Regions from separate parts of the Halobacillus sp. KGW1 genome, predicted to be linked through region 1. Evidence: predicted binding sites of a transcription regulator. Region 1 holds the regulator's gene; the other holds the start of a gene.
What was found. Region 1 encodes Rex, which represses fermentation and respiration genes when NADH is low (regulators of the CRP and FNR family bind a similar motif). Its sites were predicted from a motif close to TTGTGAAATATTTCACAA; they were not measured.
Positions count from the first base shown of each region.

Region 2: the regulator Rex is predicted to act here: its motif matches at 2,732-2,749, upstream of AXG56_RS03510 (cytochrome ubiquinol oxidase subunit I).

Region 1 covers NZ_LSOC01000004.1:525,192-529,490, reverse strand. Annotated here, with positions in the region: gene AXG56_RS17355 (ABC-F family ATP-binding cassette domain-containing protein) at 1-1,207, opposite strand, end outside; gene moaC (cyclic pyranopterin monophosphate synthase MoaC) at 1,375-1,860, shown strand; gene AXG56_RS17345 (redox-sensing transcriptional repressor Rex) at 1,879-2,529, shown strand; gene AXG56_RS17340 (SDR family oxidoreductase) at 2,568-3,389, opposite strand; gene AXG56_RS17335 (MDR family MFS transporter) at 3,575-4,299, shown strand, end outside.
Region 2 covers NZ_LSOC01000002.1:550,359-554,657, reverse strand. Annotated here, with positions in the region: gene AXG56_RS03520 (TrkA family potassium uptake protein) at 1-113, opposite strand, end outside; gene AXG56_RS03515 (cytochrome d ubiquinol oxidase subunit II) at 268-1,281, opposite strand; gene AXG56_RS03510 (cytochrome ubiquinol oxidase subunit I) at 1,278-2,639, opposite strand; gene AXG56_RS03505 (ABC transporter ATP-binding protein) at 2,894-4,299, opposite strand, start outside.

The DNA.
Region 1 (4,299 bases):
CCTGATCGTAGTAACCGATCTGGACGTTCGTGCCGATCAGCTTGTCTCCTTTGACGGCTTCCAAATCGCCGATGATCGTCTTAAGGAGGGTGGTCTTTCCGACCCCGTTCGGACCGACGAGGGCCACCGAATCGCCTCGGTTCAGATCAAGGGATACTTTGTCGAAAAGGTTCGTATCGCTGTCCGGATAACGGAACGCATAGTCTCTCAGTTTCAGCACATCGTTTCCGCTGCGCTTCGCCACTTGGAAGCTGAACTTCGCGGATTGGTTATCGTCTTTCGGTTTTTCCAGCCGGTCCATTTTCTCCAGCTGTTTGCGCCGGCTCTGGGCGCGCTTCGTCGTCGTCGCACGGACGATGTTCTTCTGGATGAAGTCCTCCATCCGTTTGATCTCTTCCTGCTGCTTCTCGAATCGCTTCATTTCCTGCTCGAAGTCGGCTTCTTTCTGTTTCAGGTAGTTACTGTAGTTGCCGTGATACTTCTTAGAGGATTGGAAGGCGATCTCGTAGACCGTGTTGACGATCTTATCGAGGAAGTAGCGGTCGTGGGAAACGATGACGACCGCACCTTGGTAGCCCTGCAGGTACCCTTCGAGCCAGGAGATCGTATCGATGTCCAGGTGGTTGGTCGGTTCATCGAGAATAAGCACGTCCGGCTTCTTCAACAGCAGCTTCCCGAGTGCCAGCCTCGTCTTCTGGCCGCCGCTTAAGGACGTGATCGGTGTATCCCAGTTGAAATGCTGGAAATTCAGCCCGTTCAGTACCGAGCGGATATCCGCTTCGTATTGGTATCCGCCTGCGTTCTTGAAGTATTCCTGCTTGCGGTCATAATCGGTCAATAACTGCTGGTAGCGCTCCTGATCCGAGATCAGGTCAGGGTCTGCCATGTTCGCTTCCATCGCGCGCAGCTCTTTCTCCAAGTCCTTCAGATGGAGGAAGACTTTCTCCATTTCATTCCAGATCGTTTCGTCGGACTGCAGGCCTGTGTTTTGAGCGAGATATCCGAGCGTCGTTTCCTTCGGCATGAAGATGTTTCCTTCATCATAGCTCATCTCGCCGGCCATCATCTTCAGCAGGGTCGACTTTCCTGCACCGTTTCTGCCGACAATGGCGATCCGGTCGTTCTTTTGTACTTCCAGTTTAATATTAGATAAAATCAATTCAGCGCCGAAACGCTTTTCCAATTGATTCAACTGCATGAGAATCATGTCGTTTCACCTCGATAAATCAAGTGTATATCATCGGTGAGCCTGCTAGCAACAGAAGCCCTCGCGAGATTGTGAAAACTTTAACGACTTCCCTGTGATTTTTTGTTAAAATGAAACTAGTGTTGCCGCCTGCGGCATGACCAATCACATAAAAGGGGTAGTTGGAGATGGCGGAATTCAGTCATTTTAATGAGCAGGGCCGGGCACGGATGGTCGATATATCAGAGAAAAACGATACGGTCCGGACGGCTGTTGCGAGAACGAGTGTGGAAGTGAAGGAAGAAATATACGAGAAGATTACCAACCAGACAATGGCCAAAGGGGACGTGCTCGCGGTCGCCCAAGTCGCCGGAATCATGGCAGCGAAGAAAACGTCGGATTGGATTCCGATGTGTCATCCGCTTTCCTTGAAGGGAATCGATGTATCCTTCGATTGGGAAACAGGGGAAACGAAAAAGCTGCTGATCGAGGTTTCCGTGAAGACGAAGGGAAGCACCGGGGTAGAAATGGAAGCGCTAACGGCCGCTTCTGCCACAGCATTGACGGTTTATGATATGTGTAAAGCAGTAGATAAAGGCATGGTCATCGGTCCGACTTACCTTGCAGAGAAAACCGGAGGGAAGAACGGAGATTACCGAAGAAATGACGAGTAAAGGAGCAGAGAGACGACAATGGATATAGAACAAGCGAAAATCCCTCAGGCGACAGCGAAGCGGCTTCCGTTATATTACCGTTTCCTGAACAACCTGCACAGCCAGGGGAAACTGCGGGTGTCATCGAAAGAATTGAGTGAGGCGGTCAAAGTCGATTCCGCAACCATCCGCCGTGATTTCTCCTATTTCGGAGCCCTCGGGAAGAAAGGTTATGGTTACAATGTCGAGTACCTGCTTTCCTTCTTTCGGAAGACGCTGGATCAGGACGAGACGACACGTGTCGCGCTGATTGGTGTCGGGAACCTGGGAACGGCTTTCCTTAATTACAATTTCACGAAGAACAATAATACAAAGATCGAGATTGCCTTCGATGCGAGTGAGAATCGGATCGGGAGTGAAGTCGGCGGGGTGGAGGTCCATCACATCGATGATCTGGAGAAGAAGATCGGCGATTTGAAGGTCGCGATTCTGACGGTTCCTGCCTCAGAGGCGCAGGCGATCACCGACCGTCTCGTCGAGGGCGGAATATCGGGTATCCTGAACTTCACGCCGGCCCGGATCAACGTGCCGTCTGATGTGAGGGTGCATCATATCGATCTTGCGATTGAGCTTCAAGCGCTCGTCTACTTTTTGAAGCATTATCCGTTGGATGGAAAAATAGAGGATTGAAAAAAAGATGCCGGCTCCGGCATCTTTTTTTGTTATTCTTATTCGGTTTCTTCTTTCCATTTCTTATCGATCAGCATTTTACCCGGCCACGTGTAGGCCATGATGCCGCCGTCGACCGTGATGTCCTCTCCGGTTACATAGGAGCTGTCGTCACTGGCGAGGAAAAGGGCGACGGATGCGATTTCATCCGGGCTTCCAAGTCGGCCGAGTGGAGTGATCCACTTGTTGGCATCACGGAATTCCTGTCCTTCCTTATCTTCCTTCGAACCGGCAAGGCCGTCTACAAGCGGTGTCTCAATCGTACCGGGAGCGATGGAGTTGACGCGGATGCCGTCCCGGGCGTAGTCGATTGCCATCGCACGGGTGAAGTTCGTGATTCCGCCTTTCGCCGCGTTATAGCCGGAGCGGTCGAGGTCAGCAGCTCTTCCGGACATGGAAGATGTGTTGATGATCGATCCGCCGTTATCCATCATTAATGGAAGCAGGTATTTGCTCGTCAGGAACGTTCCGCGCAGATCGACAGCGATGATCCGGTCGAAGAGATCGACAGGATATTCGTGCACTTTGCCGCCTTCTTCGTCGATCCCTGCGTTGTTGAACAGGACATCGATGTTGCCATATGTCTTCTTCAGGTAATCAGCAAATGCTGAAACGCTGTCCTCTTTCGATACGTCGAGCGTGTACGTCTCCGCCTCGCCGCCTTCGTTATGAATTTCATCCACCGTCTTCTTCACGGCATCGACATTGATGTCGGCACAGACCACCGTCGCGCCTTCCTTTGCGAATAATTTCACGGTTGCCGCTCCGATTCCTGTCGCAGAACCGGTCACGACAGCTACTTTGTTATCTAAACGTCCCATAAATGGTTCGCCTCCTTGTGTGATTCTTCTTTGTTATACCCACCTTGAAAAACGTTATAAACATAGGCGGGAGAAGGGAAGCGATTACAAAGAAAAAAAGATTCCGCTCTCGTAAATCGGTCGAGCGGCGATTAGAGTTGCAGGATGGTGGTATAGTAACTAGGTAATTAAGGAGGTAAGGTACGATGAAACGATTACCTAATAAGTGGCTCGTCGTCGTGTCTGTCCTGTTCGGAACCTTCACCGTCATTCTGAACAACAGCATGCTGAATCCGATTCTGCCACGTTTTATAGAAATATTCGATTCCAATGCCGTCTCTGTCGGATGGATTTTGACGATCTTCATGGTCGCGATGGGGATGACGATGCCGTTGACCGGCTACTTCGGCGACCGGTTCGGGAAGAAAAAGGTGTACCTGTCCGGGCTTTGTCTCTTCCTTGTCGGCTCACTGTGCGGCTTCTTCTCCTCGACGCTCTCGATGGTAATCGTCTCCCGGGCCATCCAGGGCATAGCCGGTGGTCTGATGCTGCCGATCGCCATGGCGCTCATCTTCCAGTCCTTCCCCAGGCACGAACGGGGCCTTGCTGTCGGCGTGTACGGCATCGCCGCTATGGTCGCCCCCGCAATCGGACCGACGATCGGCGGGTTTCTCATCCAATACGTCGACTGGCCTTGGCTCTTCGCCTTGAACATTCCGTTTGGCCTGACGGGACTCGTCCTCTCTTCGAAATACCTGGAGCGGACGGAAACCCATCCCGAAAAGAAATTCGACCTTGTCGGATTTCTTATTGTATCGCTCGGCATCGGAGGCCTGCTGTTTGCACTCGGAAGAGGGAGGACGCTGGATCATCTCCTGGACCCGATCAACATCGTCCTTATCGTCGTCGGACTCGCAGCCGTCGTGCTGTT
Region 2 (4,299 bases), on a different contig from region 1:
ACTTTATCTTCATCCAGATCAAGGGCTAGCACTTCCATCCCTTCCCTGCTCAACTCACGGCATATGCTGCCGCCGAAACGACCCAGTCCAATGACTGCAAATTCTTTTTTCATGATTGTTCCTCCATTTATCAGGCCAAATGTACATCCATTCTATCATAAAAGAAAGGCGATTGTTATGCCAGTACCGATCGATCTTCCTTTCACAATGTTAGCATAAAAAAGGAACGCCCGCTGCTGCAGACGTTCCAACCATTAGACCCTGTATCTATTTTTTCCCTTTTACATATTCTGCGTCGAACAGGAACAGGCGCATCAACAGGATCAGGGAAGGGATGAGTAACAAAAGCCCTGCGATGAATACAATGACAAGTGCAACAGCCATCGCGTCATTTGTCACGCCGCTTGTCAAGGTTACGAAAGGCTTCAATAGATAAGGCAGGTGAGAAGCTCCGTAGCCGAAGAAGGCAAAGAAGAACTGGACCATGACGGCGATGAACGCCCATCCATAATGTTTCCCTCTATATACGAGAAAGACGGCAAGCATAAAGGCTGCGACAGAGAGGCCGAATACCCACCACAGATCAAGCGCCTTGTTGAAATGCTCCTCGTTCTGCTGACTGAGGGCAATGAATGTCGTCAGACTGGCGATAATCGTAGGGGAACTCCAAAACAAGGCATAACGACGGACGAGATTAAGAGCAGGCTGATCATCCGCTCTGTGAGCGTAATAGCTGAGAAACATCGAGCTGATATACAGAACGGAAACAATCGCAAGGAACACGACACTCCAGGAATAAGGGCTGGTCAACAGTTCTCCGACGAGCAGGTGAACCCCGTCCGCCGTCTCTTCGATGTAACCCCCTTCCGAGATCGTCAACCCGGTCGAAAGCGCAGCCGGAATAAGCAGTCCGGTCGCCCCGTACAGGAACATGTAGAAGCTGTTATTTTTCGATCCATAATTCTCAAACGCGTAGAATGAGCCGCGAATGGCAAGGAGAACAATGGCGATGCTGCCCGGAACGAGCATGGCCTGACCGAAATAGTAGGCCATATCCGGGAAGAATCCGATCAGACCGACGAAGAAGAACACAAAGAATACGTTCGTCACTTCCCAAACAGGAGATAAATAGCGGGAAATCAGTTTATTTATCACATGGTCCTGCTTCGTCAACCTGGCATAATAGGCGAAGAAACCAGCGCCGAAGTCGACGGATGCTACGATTAAATACCCGTAAAGGAACAGCCACAAGACGCTGATCCCAATCAATTCATAGTTCATTCATCGGCCTCCTCTCTCGCTGCTGCCACCTGCGGATATCGTCGTTCCATTTCAAGCTCGGCTGGTCTCCCCTTAAAGATTTTTCGCAGGGTAAGGATACACCCGAGGGCAAGCACCAAATAAAGGACGGCGAACAGGACAAACATCTGGGTGACATAAGGTGAGGTCGTCGCACCCTCGGCAACGGTCATAAACCCGCGCAGAATCCATGGCTGCCGGCCGACTTCCGCAAATATCCACCCGAATTCGACGGCGAGCATGGACAATGGTCCGGCAAGCGCAATTCCCCAAAGAAGCAGCGGATGATACGTATTCCACTTCTTCACTTTCCAGAATACGAGGAACAACAGGGAAATGCCGAGCAGGTAAAATCCGATCGTCACCATCAGATCGAACATATAGTGTATCCATAACGGCGGACGTTCTTCTTCAGGAGTTTCATTCAGACCTTCTACTTCCGCCTGGAAATCGCCGTGAGCAAGGAAGCTCAGAGCGTTTGGAATACGGATGGCGTTCTCCACCTCATTATTCTCATTAAGTCTTCCAAAAACAACAAGGTCTGCTCCTTCCTCCGTATCGAAGTGCCATTCTCCTGCAGCAAGCTTCTCCGGCTGGTGTTCAGCAAGGAATTTCGCTGATAAGTCCCCGGCAAGAGCCGTCAGAATAGCAAAAATGAACATCATGGAAACCGTTAATTTCAAAGCTTTCTTATGATAAGCACTTCCTTTTTTCACTAAAATAATAAAAGCGGCTATACCAGCAAGGATGGCGGCTGCTGTCAAATAGGATGAAGATACGACGTGAAACACCTTTGTCGGAGTTGCAGGGTTGAACATCGCTGCAATTGGATCGACTGCCGTGAAACGACCGCCTTCCAGGTCGAATCCCTGCGGCGTGTTCATGAAGGAGTTGACCGTCGTGATGAAAAAGGCGGACATCGTCCCTCCAATCACCACAGGAATGGACAAAAGCCAGTGATGGATCGGGTTTTTGAACCGGTCCCACGTATATAAATAAATGCCCAGGAAGATCGCTTCGAAGAAGAAGGCGAACGTCTCCATGAAGAGCGGCAGAGCAATGACGTTACCTGCGATCTGCATAAAGCTCGGCCAGATCAAAGAAAGCTGCAGGCCGATCGCGGTTCCAGTCACGACCCCAACGGCTACGGTGATGGTATAACCGCGGGTCCATCGTCTTGCCAGTAATGTATAGTGAGGATCTTTCTTCCGGATCCCGATAAATTCAGCGACGGAAACGAGCACAGGAACACCGACTCCGATCGTTGCGAAAATAGCATGGAATAATAGAGTCATCGCCGTCAGTGACTGACTTACGGCGACGTTATCAAAATCGAACATGAATCTTCCTCCTAACGAACTCGTGGTAATCTATCCGATACACTTAGTATAATGCGGTCATCCCACTTCGTGGGCAGTCAGTGTTGACGATTTTGTGACATACTTCACAAACTTCACATTTCCTTCAAAAATCCTTCCGTTCGACATTACTCGTTTACCCCTTCCGGCACGGATCGTAACAGGATCTTCCACAAAAAAAGAAGCCGTCATGACTGACGGCTTCCATATTTACAAGAAATGAATATTCAATGGAATTACATAGCATCGAGCATGCGGAACTGGGCTTTGACTAATTCGTAGTACTCCCCTTTAGCATCCATCAGTTCCTCGTGGGACCCGTGCTCTAAAATTTTCCCTTGCTCGAGTACGAAGATGTTGTCTGCTTCCCTGATCGTCGACAATCGGTGAGCGATCATGATGGCTGTCCGGCCTTTCAGAAGTCTTTTCAGCGCCTGCTGGATTTTCACTTCTGTTTCCGTATCGATACTCGCTGTCGCTTCATCCAGTATTAAAATCCTCGGATCAGCCAGAAGGGCGCGGGCGAAGGATAAGAGCTGCCTTTCCCCTGCAGACAGAATGCTTCCTCTCTCTTCTACTTCCGTTTGATATCCTTCACTGAGTCTTTGGATAAAACCATCGGCTCCAACAACCTTCGCAGCGTCCATGACTTCTTCATCGGATGCACCGGGTCGTCCGAAGCGAATGTTCTCCATGATCGTCCCTGAGAAAATGAATGTATCCTGCAGGACGACACTGATCTGCTGGCGGACACTATCGATGGTCGCATCACGAAGATCGACACCGTCGATTTTCACAGAACCTCCCGTCGGGTCATAAAAGCGGCTGATTAAGTTCGCGATGGTCGATTTACCGGACCCGGTATGGCCGACGAGGGCTACCGTCTCCCCTGCCTTCATCTCCAATTCTATGTCATGGAGAGCAATTCGCTTCTCATCATAGGCGAACCGGACGTGATCAAATTCGATGTGACCTTTCATATCTGTCAAAGTAACAGCGCCGGCCTTTTCTTCCACATTCGGTTTCTCATCAAGAAATTCAAAGATCCGCTCGGATGCGGCCATGGCCATCAACAGCTGATTGTAGACCATACCGAGACGTGAAATCGGCTCCCAGAACATTCCCAGGAAGAAGGCAAAGGATACGAAAGTACCGATTTCCACATCGCCTTCAAGGATAAGATGAGCTCCGAATGCGACCAGAATAATGGTACCTGCGGCATTACTCATCTCGACGAATGGCCGGAACATGGCACTTTTTCTAGACGCCGTATTCCAAGATGCGAAGGTGTCGCTGTTGACACCATCGAAGTATTCCGTATTTTCCCTCTCCTGTGAGAACGACTGGGTTATTCTTACGCCCTGCAGACTCTCATTCAAATGGGAATTCAAGCGCGACTGCTGGATCCTCACATCCTGCCAGGAGCGGCGTATGTTACGCCTGAGCTTCGTCGAAATGTAAAACATGATCGGCATGATGACAAGAACGGCGAGGGCAAGCTTTGGACTCAGTACAAATAGAATGACAATAATTCCGGTCAACATGACGATGTCCATCAATAAATTGATAATTCCATTTGTGAACAATTCCTGAAGGGAGTTGATATCGTTCATGATCCGCACAAGAATAGAACCGGCGGATC